One region of the Paenarthrobacter sp. R1 genome, then DNA from elsewhere that is predicted to be linked to it. Evidence: riboswitches for the same ligand, from Rfam matches in the RefSeq annotation. Region 1 holds a riboswitch; each other region holds the start of a gene.

Region 1 (4,530 bases):
CGAGCAATTCCTCGAAACGGGCTCCGAGGCCGCGTTCGCGGGTGCCCACGACGATCAGGGACGCATCCGAGGCTTCGGCCAATGTTCCCAGGGCCCGGGCCGGGTCCCCGGAGAGGGTCTGGAAGGACCACGGCACGCCGCTGCCGTCCAGGGCTTGGCGCAGGCGTTCTGCGATGCCGGCGCTGATCTCTTCGATGTCATCATCGATGCCGTCCGGATCAATCGGGAAGGCGTCGACCCGGCCGTCGGGTTCCTTGACGAGGTAGGTGGTGACATCGACGTACGCGCAGATCAGCTCCACGTTCAGGCTGTGGGCCAGGTCCGCGGCACGGTGTGCCACGGCCAGGGGCTGGCCGGGCACGACGCCCATCAGTACCGGGCCGCCGATCCGGTCCGGACGATATGGTGCCGGGCCGGCGGCGGGCCCGGGGTCTTGTGCTGGCTCATTCATGAGTGCTCCTGTCATGCGCGGTCGGTGGTATGGACGTGTGTTCCGGGGGGCCGTAGGGCAGTGAGGGTTCCTCGTCGGTGATTTCCAGGAGCCGGTTGTACTTGGCCAGACGTTCCCCGCGGGCCGGTGCCCCGGATTTGAGCTGTCCGCAGCCTGAGCCGACGGCCAGATCGGCCACGAAGGTGTCATCGGTTTCCCCGGACCGGTGCGAGACCATCGCCTCGAAGCCTCCCTCGAAGGCGGCCCGGAGTGTATCCAACGTTTCGCTGACGGTCCCGGCCTGGTTCGGTTTGATCAGTACCGCTGTCGCGGACGCGGACCGGATGCCGTCCCGGACCCGGTCCGCGGAGGTGACAAAGAGATCGTCCCCGACGATCTGGACCTTGTTTCCGAGTTCAGCGGTCAGGGCAGGCCACCCGCTGGTGTCGTCCTCGGCCAGGGGGTCCTCCAGGCTCCAGATCGGGTAGTCGGTGATGAGTTTGTCGTAGTAGGAGATCATCTGCTCCGTGGTGTGAGCCTTGCCGGCGACCGTGTAGGTCCCGTCCGTGTAGAAAGAGTTCGCGGCCGGGTCCAATGCGATCGCCACACCGTCCCGGCCCGGGGTGTAGCCGGCGTCCTTGATGGCGGCAACGATCAGATCCAGAGCTTCCTCGGGACGGGCGATGTCCGGGGCGTACCCGCCTTCATCTCCCAACCCGGTCCCAAGGCCCTGACGGCGCAGCCGCCTGGCCAGGGCGTGGTAGACCTCCGACCCCCACCGGAGCCCCTCGGCGAAGGAGGGTGCCCCTGCGGGGGCGATCATGAATTCCTGGAATTCCAGCGGGTTCGCGGCGTGCTGTCCGCCGTTGAGGACATTGAAGTGCGGCACTGGCAACCGGCCGGCCCTGGCCATGGTCTGGGCGATCCAGACGTGCAGGGGCAGCCCGGCCGCGGTGGCGAAGGCGCGGGCAGCGGCCATGGACACGGCGACAATCGCGTTGGCTCCCAGCCGTGACTTACCTGCGGTCCCGTCCAGCCCGGCCAGGGCCTGGTCCAGGTCCGCAAGGCTCTGCCAGGTGCCGGAGGTGAGCAGCCCGCTGATCTCACCCTTGATGTGGGCGACCGCGTTCTGCACGCCGCGGCCGGAGTACTCCTGGCCGCCGTCGCGCAGTTCGACCGCCTCATGCGCCCCGGTGGACGCCCCCGACGGGGCGGAAGCGACCGTCACGGTGCCGTCCGGTCCCGTGAGCCAGACCTTCACCGTGGGATAGCCCCGGGAGTCGAGGATCTGCAGGGCGCGCACCCCGGTGATTTGCAGTTCATACATGAGCTTCTCCGTTCCTTCCCTCAGGTCCCGCCGGTAGCGGCGACCAGCGCGGCAGCGGTCCGCGCCGCCGCCGGATTCATATATTCCCCACCCCGCACCAGCGGGACCAGCCCGGGGCCGAAGCGATACACCAGCGGGTGCCCGGTGGGAATGTTCAACGCCTCAACCTCGGCGTGCGAGAGGCCGTCCACGACCAGACACAGTGCCCGCAGTGAGTTGCCGTGCCCGATCACGAGCACATCCTCCCCGGTGCGGATCCTCGGGCGAAGCTGCTGATGCCAGAAGATCCGGACCCGTTTGACCACCCCGCACAGGGACTCGGTGGCCTGGACCGCTTCCGGAGGGAGCCCCAAGAACGACCGGCTGCGCCGTATGGCCAGGAGCTCTGCGCGCGGCATGGGCGGCGGTGCGCCGTAGTAGGAGCGGCGCCAGAAATGGAAGACCTCCGGGCCGAGTTCGCTGAGCACTTCACCCCTGGCCCGGCCGGTCAAGGAGCCGTAACTGCGCTCGTTCAACTCCCAGGCAGCCCTGGGCGGCACACCTTGGCAGCCCAGCACGTCCAGGACGATGCGGGCGGTGTCCCGGGTGCGGGACAGGGTTGAGGTGTAGACGGTGTCGGGGGCAAAGGATGCCGAGGACAACAGTGCCCCGGCTTCCGCGGCTTCGTCGTTCCCTGTTGGGTTCAGGGGCGGGTCGAGCAGGCCGGCGAACCGGTCCTGGGCGTTCAAGACGCTCTGGCCGTGGCGGAGCAGGACCAGTGTTCCGGGTCCGGGCATGAGTCACCTACCTTCGTATCAGCAAAGGTAGGAACCATTAGCCAGGAGGCGGTTCGAACTCCCCACACCTCAGGTGCGGGCTGTTCCGGCGGGATCCATCACCGTGAACAGAGACTACAGGCACAGCGGCCGCGGCCGCCACCATGTGACGCAGTCAGTTTCTCTGCCCAGCACCGGTGCTGTCCGGTTCGGGTCCGGTGTCCGTGGCTCCCGCGGTCAGGTACAAGGGCAGCCCCCAGCCGGCGAAAAAGCCAATGGCCTCGATCCAGGAGACGTTCTCCTCACTTCCGGCCGGGGCCCCGTAGTCGGTCATCGACTCGGTCAGCCGCCGCACCCGGGCCCTGACGTCCCGGAGCCGCGACGCCACATCGCGCCGCACCTGCCCGGGCACGGGACGGCGTGCCGCCAAATGGAAACGGCACAACAGCACCGGATCCCCGGATTGCTCCATAATTCCGGGCCAGCAGTCCGGACATGCCCGGTCCCGCCACAGTGGGAGTGTTTCCCGGCACCAGGCAGTGGTGTGTGCGAGTCCGTTTGCTTCCACGGTCAGCGCTTCGGTGTTGGAGTTCGCGTAGCCCATCCGCACCCCGGGCAGATCCGCAGAGGCCATGTCTTCACAGATCCGGCAGGGCCCCACCGGGACGAGGACGTTGTCCGGGTGCCGGCGCAACAGGGAGGTTTTCCGGTCCAGCCCGTCAGCAACGTGGCCCAGCAGGTCCTCATAAAGGACCGTGACATCGAAGGGCTGGTGTCCTCCCCGGACTCCGGCGCCCGCCTGCCACAATTCGATCTCCACGACCGCGTACGCCCACGTGTGACGCGGACACAGCCCCAAGGAAGCGCGCAGCAACCGGCGCATGCTCCCGTCCATAATGTCACCGTGAATGAACGACCAGAGCTGGCGCACTTCCTCCGGGGCCAGCTCCAACGGACCGACCGGCACCAGACCCCCAGAAAGCCTGTCCCTCGCGGGCACTTCCGGGGCACCGGGCCCGCTTCTCTTACCAGCCATCGCGATCATCCTGCCCTTCACAATCCGGGGCAGGAACCATCAGCCACATCGGCGGTCCAGGCCGGCAAACCAGCCGGTCACGGTGGGATCCATCACCGTTACACCAAGGCTAACCCCCTACCGGGAGGCTGGGCCAGCTTCCATCACGGGTTGGCTGGTCCACATCGCTGAAGGACCAGTCGTACACGGTTCTTAAGGACGAAGCAGCGGATCCGGGAATCTGCAGGATCCTCTGGAGATTAAGCTGGATACTTAATCCGTGGGCTTATGGACGTGCTTGGAATTCACACCAGTAATCCTCTCTGCTGCGCTGCAAGCCCGGCATGTCATGGGGTCGCTGGCACGACAAGCGAAGAGGGTCATTGAATGAATTGGTGGGATGTGGCGATCGCCATCGTTGGCGGGATCGTCCTGATCTATGCCGTGCTGTTGGTCCTTCTGGCCCTCTACGCCCGTCAGCACCCCGAAACTGTCGGCATGAAGGACGCACTCCGGCTCCTGCCCGACCTGCTGGTACTGCTGCGCAGGCTGACCGCGGACCGGGCACTGCCCCGCGGAATCCGGATCCGGCTGGTCCTGTTGCTGCTCTACCTCGCCTCACCCATCGATCTGGTCCCGGACTTCCTCCCAGTGATCGGCTATGCCGACGACGCCATTATCGTCGCATTGGTCCTGCGCTCGGTCATCCGTAAAGCCGGCCACGCCCCCTTGGAACAGCACTGGCCCGGCACACCCACCGGACTCACACTGATCCGACGCCTCACCGGGACTTCCTCGGCCCCAGCATGAGCGGCCTTTAGGCTCGCCAGCAACCTGACGAGTCCGGACCCGAGGTAGCCGTTGTAGTGCATCCGTGAGACAACCAGACAGCCCGGTGTTTGCTCCTTCAGGGATACCCCGAAGCCCTTCGACACTCCCAGATATGGCTATCCTTGATGCCCTGTCTGTCCCAGGCTGTGGGCGAGGCGGTAGGAGTCTGTGC
Region 2 (4,530 bases), 2.3 Mb from region 1:
CGGCAGGAGGGCGGCCGGTGAATCCACTGACCATCATCCTGCTTGGTCTGGCCGGCGGGCTCGGTGCCGGGACCCGCTTCGTCGTGGACGGGCTGGTCCGTTCCAAACTCCGCAGCGCCCTGCCGGTCGGGACCATCGCCATCAACATCACCGGGTCCTTCCTCCTGGGCCTGGTCGCGGGGGCGGTTATCTTCCATGCCGCACCCGTGGAGCTGCAGGCCATTGCCGGGACCGGGTTCCTGGGCGGCTACACCACGTTCAGCACCGCCAGTTTCGAAACCGTCCGGCTCATCCAGTCCGGCCGCACCGGCCTGGCCCTGGCCAACAGCATCGGTACCGCTGTCGCGGCGGTCGGCGCAGCAGCTGCAGGCTTCGCCATGGCCGGCCTGCTGTGAACCTGAACGCCGGAGGGGTATGCGGCCGGACTTCTTTAACCGGAAATCGTGGGAGGGCAAGGTGGGGTTTGATCTCATCGCCCGGCAGGTAAAAGTTCTGGCCGGTGCTGTGATCGCGATGGAGACCAGGCGCCAGATGGGGAGCAAGAAACTCCTGCCGCTCGACTACGGGTTTTTCGTGCCTGCGGCCGTGCCCTCCTGGCTGCGTGCAAACCTGCGGGCGATGACCACGTCAGTGGAGGAGTGGGAGAGGATGGACAGGACGATGACGAGGGCGACGAGGTGGTAGATCTGGTCAGCCAGTGCGATGCCTGATTCGAGGATGATCAGGCCGTAGACGACCGAGGCGAAGCCCTTCGGCCCGAACCACATCGCGGTGACTTGTTCGCCGAGACTGAGTTTGGCGCCGATGAAGGACACCAGCAGTGCAAGGGGCCTGGCGATGAGGAGGGCGAGCAGGGCGAAGATCCACCCGGCGAAGGGTATGTCGCCGAACAGGAAGGCCGGGGTGATGAGGGCGCCGAAGACCATAATGGCGGCCAGTTTGAGCAGCTCGGTGACGAGTTCGCCGAACTGTTCGAAGTCGTGTCTCAGTCCCTTGCCGAGCGTGGCGACGGTGATGCCCGCGGCGAAGGCGCCCAGGAAAAGGTTGGCGTGGGTTGCCTGGCAGATCGCCAGGACGAGGAGTCCGATGGAGACTGCCAGGAGGGGCTGCATTGACCGGATGGCCTGGAGGAAGGGCAGCCGTTCGAGTCCGAGCACGATGACCGGGACGATGACGCCGACGGCGATGCCGAGGACGATCTCGAGCAGGAGTTCCTCTCCGTGTGCGTTGCTGCCACCGGCGGCGGCGAGCAGGATCAGCACGATGGGCAGCGCCAGCCCGTCGTTGACGCCGGATTCGACGTTCAGCAGGTGCCTGAGCCGGGCGGGGACTTCTTCCCTGCCCACGATGGCGGCGGCGAAAACCGGGTCCGTGGGGGCGAGGATGGCGCCGAGGAGGAAGGACTCCAGCCAGGGCAGCCCGACGAGGTAGTGGGCGAACACCGCGGTCAGGGCCAGGGTCAGTGGCAGGCCGAGCAGCAAGGCCCGGCCGGGGAGCCGCCACGCAGTTCGCAGGTCCCGGAACCCGACGCGCATCCCGTCGGTGAAGAGGACCGAGAACAGCGCCAACTCGGCGAGTCCGCTCACGATCGGATCACCGGACGTGACCGTAATGAATCCGAAGGCTCCGGGCCCCAGGAGGAACCCGCCGACGAGGAAGAGCACGGCGGTGGACAGCACGGTCCTGTGGGCCCGTTCGGAGATCAGCACCCCGATGAGCAACAGGACCGCGAAGGACAACAGCAACGCAGTGGCCACGGATCCCTCCTATTGTCGGTTTCATCAACCCTCGCACAGTGCTGTCGATGGAGGCCGCGACGATAAGACAAATCCAGGCCAGGGTGTCTTACTCAGGAAGGCATCCACTGACGCGGAGCACTGTATTGGGTAGGACAAAAGACCTGTCGCATCTGGGCGTGTTGAGCGAGAATTGAGGTGGTGATGGGGCTCGCCGCGAACTGCATCAAGGTGATGCTGATGGCCTCTACGTGATCAATGCTCGATGATTGCGGGAGGTGGAGGCATTGTCCAAGCTTGTGGTCCATGTGTCATCAACGGTCGGCTCAACCATGCATGAGGACACCGGCCCCGCCGGGGTCAACGGCGGACGGACCGATCTGCGCACCGGGTGGCCTGTGGGGTGGGGTCGGGTAGAGAAGACACTGACTCCCGACGGCCGGGAAGCAGAGGCGCTGGTCCTGATGCGCGAGCCGGCCCTTCCCGGGGTCGACGTCACGGCCCGGCCTGTCGCGGTACTGCATCTGGGAGGCGATGAGCCCGGGGACGAGATTCTGTGCGTGGCTGAAGAACAGTGCTTTTCCGCCCTGACCGACAGGAAGGATCTGCCGCACTGGCACGCGGATCCGGATGCCTGGGCATCGGTGCTGGACCGGATGCTGCCCGGTCATGCCCATCAGGTGGTGGGCTGCAGCTCCGCGGTCGAGGCGGACCACCTCGTCGATGAGGTATACCGGGCTTACCTGCGCTCGACCGGTTGCCCGGAGTGAGTGGCCAGGGCAGGCGCTGAGATGACTTCGTCGTTTGAATCCCCGGTCTCCGCGGTGGACCTGACTCGGTTCGGCCGCGCGTTCTGGCTTCCCCCGTTCGGGGAAGGCAATGGCCTGGACGCCCTCTTTTGGGCCTGCCTGGCAGAACTCCCGCGCCGGACGGTCCGCCGCGCCTTGGAGGCCCTCCGCGACGAGGACATCCCCGGCTGGGCGGCGCCCTTGAAAAAACCAAAGGTTCTCCCACGGGTCAAGGACGGCGATGAGCCGTATCAGCTGTGGGTCGCGACCGTGCGATACAACGGCGCCGAAGATGTCCTCATCCGCGTCCTGAATGAAGAGCGCTGATTACCATGCCCTCTCCGGAAACTGCCGCTTCGATGAGGGAAGGAGCCCAGCTCTCAAGCCAAGCACTGCCTTGCTTGGAAACCGTGGAGGTTCCGTTGCACGTCAACGTCGACGTGCGCGGTTTGGGGCAGAGCCCGATGCAGGCCCTGAGGGTGCTGCTGGTCGCCGATGTGCTTCGACGCCTGGCCGAGGAGCTGCACGGTGTGCCCGTCGTGCTGGCCGTCCTGGACGACGGGAAGGGAACGCCAACGAGCCAAGCTTCCTGGACCAAGACATTCCGCATCCAGGAGCCTTCCCTGCGCGGCCGCTCCGAGTCAGAGGTGCTGGCGTTTTTCGGCGGCCCGGCTGCTGCCGCTTTCAAGACTGCAACCCCGGCAGGTGCGATCAGCGCTGTTCCGGGAGCAGGGAAGGTTCTGGAGATCGGGCCGGTGCAGGCTCCTGTTCCCGCCGATGTCCCACCTCTGACATCAGGCCTGCTCGGCAACCATGACCCGCTCGCGCTGCGCCTCTGCCTTCTCCGGTTCCCCTACGCCGGCCCGGCCGTCCTGTCACGGGCCAGGCTGCACCGCGCGGAGGAAACCCTGCAACGGTGGCGGTTCAAGGTCGCCAACTGGAAGGACATGCCGGTCGCTCATGCCGTCCCCGACGTTCTCGCCGCAGCCGACGGTGCTCTCACCACCGCCCTGGACACGGCCTCGGTGCTGACGCTGCTTCACCGGCTCGAAACGGACCAAAGCCAGGCCTCGGGCAGTAAGTTCGCAACCTTTACACGATTGGACCGTGTGCTCGGGCTGGACCTGCTCCGGATGGTCGGCAAGATCCGCTGGTAAACCAAACCCGTTCCGACTCTGCTGATAGGACCGCAACGTGTGTTTCCCGCTCCTCACCAAGTTCACCAGAGCCCGGCTGGACAGCACCTTCAAATGGATCGACGTGTTCGGGGTATCGCTGCTGGCCGGCGTCGGATTCACCGTCTCGCTGCTCGTGGCCGAACTGAGTTTCGGCCACGGAAGCCTGCACGATGACCACGCGAAGGTGGGTATCCTCGCAGCGTCCGTGCTGGCCGCTCTGCTGGCCGTTGCCGTGTTGCGGACCAGAAACCGGCAGTGCCGGCAGGCCCACGAAGCGGAGATGATCGATTCAGACCACGACGGCATCCCCGACGCCTACGAACCCCGGAATTCCTCCTGACCATTTCCATGAGTGCCATCCCGCGGACGATCGTTCAGCGAAGCTGCAAGGAATGTGACAGCCGGGACGGACCGGCCCGGCAGCCACTCCGCCGTTGCCACGACCCTGACGACAAAGCACCTCCCGGTTTCCCGGAAGGTGCCTTGGTCGTGGGTTCCTGAGCGAACCTGTCAGTGGCCTGCGCCGAGTTTGCCTCCGAGGCGTTCGCGCATCAGGACGCTGGCGTCGTTGAGCCCGACGATCTTCACGTCTTTGCCGTGGTGGTGGTACTTCTCGGTGATCGCGTCCAGCGCGGCGATGGTAGAGGCGTCCCAGAGGTGGGAGGCGTGCATATCGATGACCACGTGCTCGGGATCCCGGGCGTATTCGAACTGGGTGTAGAGGTCGTTGGAAGAGGCGAAGAACAGTTCGCCGTCCACGACGTAGGTGGCGGTTTCGTGGCCGCCGATGGTTTTGACGGTGCGTTCGACGGTGACGAAGTGCGCGAC
Region 3 (4,530 bases), 2.3 Mb from region 1:
GGATCATCTGGTCAGTGCTGTGGGCGCGGCCTGCGACGGTATAGGTTCCCTCGGTGTAGAAGGAGTTCGCGGCCGGGTCCAGGGCGATCGCGATGCCGTGCCGGCCCGGGGTGTATCCGGCGTCCTCGATCGCGGCCACGATCAGATCCAGCGCTTCCTCGGGCCGGGCAATGGCCGGGGCATAGCCGCCTTCGTCACCCAGACCGGTCGCCAGTCCCTGCTGCTTCAGCCGCTTCGCGAGGGCGTGGTAGACATCCGAACCCCAGCGCAGGCCGTCGGCGAAGGACGGCGCCCCGGCGGGTGCGATCATGAATTCCTGGAACTCCAGCGGGTTCGCCGCGTGCTGGCCGCCGTTGAGGACATTGAAGTGCGGCACCGGCAACCGGCCACCCCGCCCGAGCCGCTGCCCAATCCAGACATGCAAAGGGGCGCCAGCGGCCGCGGCGAAGGCCCGGGCTGCAGCCATCGACACGGCAACGATCGCGTTGGCCCCCAGCCTGGACCGGCCGGGGGTGCCGTCCAGGGAGACGAGGGCCTGGTCCAGATCCGCCAGGGTGCCCCAGGAACGGGAGGTCAAAAGGTCGGCTATTTCACCCCGAATATTATCCACAGCTTTTTCCACGCCCCGGCCCGAATACTCCGCTCCGCCGTCGCGCAGCTCCACCGCCTCGTGCGCACCCGTGGAGGCCCCGGACGGGGCGGATGCAACCGAAATGGTCCCGTCATTCGCGGTGAGCCAGACCTTAACGGTCGGGTAACCGCGGGAATCCAGGATCTGCAGGGCGCGTACCCCGGTGATCTGAAGGTCATTCATAATGCTGTGCTCCATTTCCTCGTCCTCGGTGTCAGGTCCCGCCGGCGGCGTCGACCAGGGCGGCGGCGGTCCGCGCCGCCAGCGGATCCAGATACTCGCCGCCCCGCACCACGGGCACCATTCCAGGGGTGAACCGGTACAGCAGCGGGTGCCCGGTGGGGATATTCAGCGCCTCGACCTCGCCCTCGGTGAGCCGGTCCACCACGCAGCACAAGGCCCGCAGGGAGTTCCCGTGACCGACGACCAGCACATCCGCCCCGGCCTCCAGACGGGGACGAAGTCGCCGATACCAAAAGGCCCTGACCCGTTTGACCACTCCGCACAGGGATTCAGTGGCCTGCAACGCCTCCGGAGGCAGGCCCTCAAAAGCGCTGCTGCGGCGGATCCGGTTCAGCTGGGTCCCGGACATGGGCGGCGGCGCCCCGTAGTAGGAGCGCCGCCAAAAGTGGAAAACTTCCGGCCCGAGTTCACACAACAACTCGCTCCTCGCCCGGCCGGTCAGCGCCCCATAGCTGCGCTCGTTCAACTCCCACACCGGAACCACCGGCACGGCAGGGTTCTCCAGCGCGGTCAGGACAAGGCGGGCCGTATCCACGGTGCGCCTAAGCGTGGAGGTATAGATGACGGCCGGACTGAAAGGCGCAGACGCCAGCGACGTTCCTGCGCGGGCTGCTTCGGCTTTGCCGGCGGCGCTCAGGGGCGTGTCAAGCAACCCGGTGAACCGGTCCTGTGCGTTCAGGACGCTCTGGCCGTGGCGGAGCAGGACCAGGTTGCCGGCTGCGGGCATGGGTCACCTACCTTCGTATAGCAAAGGCAGGAACCATCAGCCATGCGGCGGTTCGAACACCCGCACCCTTAGGTGCAACGTATTCCGGCGGGATCCATCACCGTGAACAGAGACTACCGGCACATTGGCTACGCGCGCCAGAATGTGACGCGGTCATCCGCCCTGTTCAGTGCCTTGGCTGCCCGGCGCGGGCCACGCCTCCCGCGGGTCGGTCGCCAGATACAAGGGCAGACCCCAGCCGGCGAAGAAGCCAAGAGCCTCGATCCATGACGTGTTTTCCACCGCACCCGCCGGGCTCCCGTAATCCGTCATGGATTCGGTCAGGTGCCGCATCCGACCCCGGATTTCCCGCAGCCGGCCCGCTACCGCGTGCCTCAATTGCTCCGGCAACGGGCCTCTCCCAGCCAGGTGGAAGCGGCACAACAACACCGGATCCCCTGCCCCTTCCGGTGCGCCGGGATCACAATCCGGGCAGACCCTGTCCCGCCAGAGACCCACAGTCTCAAGACACCACGTGGTGGTGTGGACCAGGGCGTTCGCCTCAACGGTCAGGGCTTCGGTGTTCGAATTTGCATAGCCCATGCGCAGCCCCGGAAGATCCGGGGACGCCAGATCCTGGCAGATCCGACAGGGTCCGACCGGCACAAGCACCTCCTCCGGATGCCGGTGCAACAGCCCGCTCTTCCGGTCCAACCCATCCGCGACATGTTCCAGCAGATCCTCATAAAGGATCGTGACATCAAAAGGCTGGTGCCCTCCCCGCGCACCGGCACCTGCCTGCCACAACTCCACTTCCACCACCGCGTAGGCCCACGCATGACGCGGGCACAAGCCCAACGAGGCGCGCAGCAACCGGCGCAAACTCCCGTCCATGATGTCCCCATGAACGAAAGACCACAGCTGGCGCACTTCCTCAACCGAGAGTTCCAACGGACCCGGGGGCACCAACACCCCGGTGAGCCTGTCACGCTGCGGCGTTTCGAAGAAGCCGAGCCGACCTTGATTTCCTGTCATAACAGCCTCCTGCCCTTGCAGCCGGACAGGAACCATCAGCCAATCGGCGGTCCGGACAGGCATTCAACCCGCCAGGGTGGGATCCATCACCTGTATCAAGGCTAGCTCTGTCAGGCCCGAGGTGGGGACGATTCCCCAAGTTTGTCGGGGCTTCAGATTGCTGCGCGCTGCATGGCAGGCGGTCCCAAGACAACTAATGAGCACCCAGACTCCGAGGGGGACGGCCGCTGATCACTCGGTTTCCGGACGTCTCCGGCGGCAGTGCCGGCGCCAGGAATGCCTCGTATACGAGCGAATTATCATATCTATGGTTAAGTGCATGGACCCGGAGGTCCGGTCAGCAGCATGTGGTGACCACCGGCCGCTGCGACCTCCAATGCCTGCCGCGCTTCGGATTGGCCGGATACGTCGCTCAGGTCGGGCGGCAGGGCTTCCGTGCAGCCGTCTCCCTCAGGCGCGTCCTCCGCTGGTGGGTCAAAGTCCAAAGCCAGCTCTTTGGGATCTGCGCCAAAATCGTAGGCCAGCCGCGCGAGCGTGGTGTACCCGCGGACGTGCGCGCCCGGCACCAACCTGGCCTCTGCTGCGTTTGCTTCGGCCACCACAATGTCCGGGTAGCCCGCATTCACCGCAGCCATGACGGCGGGCAGGATACCCCTCACGGGCCTCAGCCTGCCGTCCAGGCCCAGTTCGGCGATGAACACCGTGCCGCTGGTTGACCTGACGTCCTCGGCAGCCTGGAATGCCGCCATGGCAATAGCAAGGTCAAACCCCGAACCCCGTTTCGGCAGCGATGCGGGGATCAGGTTGGCGGTGATCTTCCGCCTGCTCAAGGGAATCCCGGAGTTCCTGGCAGCAGACCGGATCCGTTCCTTGGCCTCATTCAACGCAGCGTCCGGAAGACCCAGGATCACAAAGGCGGGGAGCGTTTGGCCGATATCGGCCTCGACTTCCACGATGTAGCCGTTCAGCCCCACGAGGGCTACTCCGTAGCTGCGCCCGACGGCCATCAGCACACATCCCGGAGGTGTTCGACGTGCGGTGACCCCACGCCGTCGTGGATAACGCCCACGACGTCCACGCGGCGGCGCGACGGGTTCACCCCGCGTTCCCTGCACCATGAGGATGTCAGCCGATGAAGCCGGGCCAGCTTCTCCGGTCCCACTGCTTCAAAGGGATGGCCGAAGGCCACGTTTCGCCTGGTCTTCACCTCGGCGATGACCAGGGTGTCGCCGTCAAGGGCGACGATGTCTATTTCGCCTTCCCCGCACCGCCAATTGCGATCGACAACCTGCATTCCCTGGCCTTCAAGAAATGCAGCGGCCACGCTTTCGCCTTCGCGGCCAAGAACGTCCTTTGCTCGCATGAGCACCACCTCCGCCACCAAGCCTTCCGGCTGGCGACCTTTGAGGGCAGCTCATGATGCGTCTATGTGGACAATCCATCCACACGGGACGAATGTGGAGGAAAAGTGGAGCGGGAGCTAGTTGCCGAGATCCCCCAGGTCGCCATCCTTGGGCAGCGCCAGGTCCTCGTTGCGGGGAAGTTCCTCCACATTCACGTCCTTGAACGTGATCACGCGGACGTTCTTGACGAAGCGCGCAGAACGGTAGACGTCCCAAACCCAGGCATCCTGGAGGGTCAGGTCGAAGTAGACTTCACCATCGGCGCTCCGGGCCTGCAGGTCCACGTGATTGGCCAGATAGAAACGCCGTTCCGTTTCAACCACGTAGCTGAACAGCCCGACCACATCCCGGTACTCGCGGTAGAGCTGCAGCTCCATGTCGGTTTCGTAGTTCTCAAGGTCTTCGGCGCTCATAGTTCCATCTTGCACCATTGGCCGGATCCACAAAGCCAGGAGCGTCGGGCCGGCACTCCGCGGCTCGTCAAGAGACCTCCGGGCCCGTCAGATGCCAGC

The links. A riboswitch is a leader RNA that binds a small molecule or an ion and turns the genes downstream of it on or off. The one in region 1 is predicted to bind fluoride.
Region 2: it holds a riboswitch for fluoride, as region 1 does, so the genes downstream of both, QN084_RS01335 (inorganic diphosphatase) here and QN084_RS12725 (2,3-bisphosphoglycerate-dependent phosphoglycerate mutase) in region 1, are expected to answer to the same signal.
Region 3: it holds a riboswitch for fluoride, as region 1 does, so the genes downstream of both, QN084_RS01370 (hypothetical protein) here and QN084_RS12725 (2,3-bisphosphoglycerate-dependent phosphoglycerate mutase) in region 1, are expected to answer to the same signal.

Annotation. Positions count from the first base shown of each region.
Region 1 is NZ_CP127115.1:2,615,373-2,619,902, reverse strand. Features, by position in the region: gene QN084_RS12735 (universal stress protein) at 1-451, opposite strand, end outside; gene eno (phosphopyruvate hydratase) at 444-1,757, opposite strand; gene QN084_RS12725 (2,3-bisphosphoglycerate-dependent phosphoglycerate mutase) at 1,778-2,533, opposite strand; fluoride riboswitch at 2,555-2,645, opposite strand; gene QN084_RS12720 (hypothetical protein) at 2,688-3,548, opposite strand; fluoride riboswitch at 3,572-3,654, opposite strand; gene QN084_RS12715 (YkvA family protein) at 3,915-4,337, shown strand; gene istB (IS21-like element helper ATPase IstB) at 4,475-4,530, opposite strand, start outside.
Region 2 is NZ_CP127115.1:269,054-273,583, reverse strand. Features, by position in the region: gene QN084_RS01350 (fluoride efflux transporter FluC) at 1-21, shown strand, start outside; gene QN084_RS01345 (fluoride efflux transporter FluC) at 27-395, shown strand; gene QN084_RS01340 (cation:proton antiporter) at 561-1,757, opposite strand; fluoride riboswitch at 1,928-1,993, shown strand; gene QN084_RS01335 (inorganic diphosphatase) at 2,024-2,506, shown strand; gene QN084_RS01330 (hypothetical protein) at 2,528-2,851, shown strand; gene QN084_RS01325 (cysteine--tRNA ligase) at 2,926-3,681, shown strand; partial or broken gene QN084_RS01320 (Na+/H+ antiporter NhaA) at 3,731-4,042, shown strand; gene QN084_RS01315 (SulP family inorganic anion transporter) at 4,213-4,530, opposite strand, start outside.
Region 3 is NZ_CP127115.1:275,201-279,730, forward strand. Features, by position in the region: gene eno (phosphopyruvate hydratase) at 1-814, opposite strand, end outside; gene QN084_RS01365 (2,3-bisphosphoglycerate-dependent phosphoglycerate mutase) at 846-1,601, opposite strand; fluoride riboswitch at 1,622-1,712, opposite strand; gene QN084_RS01370 (hypothetical protein) at 1,755-2,615, opposite strand; fluoride riboswitch at 2,635-2,715, opposite strand; partial or broken gene QN084_RS01375 (magnesium chelatase domain-containing protein) at 2,939-3,622, opposite strand; gene QN084_RS01380 (YraN family protein) at 3,622-3,987, opposite strand; gene QN084_RS01385 (DUF2469 domain-containing protein) at 4,096-4,431, opposite strand; gene rnhB (ribonuclease HII) at 4,499-4,530, opposite strand, start outside.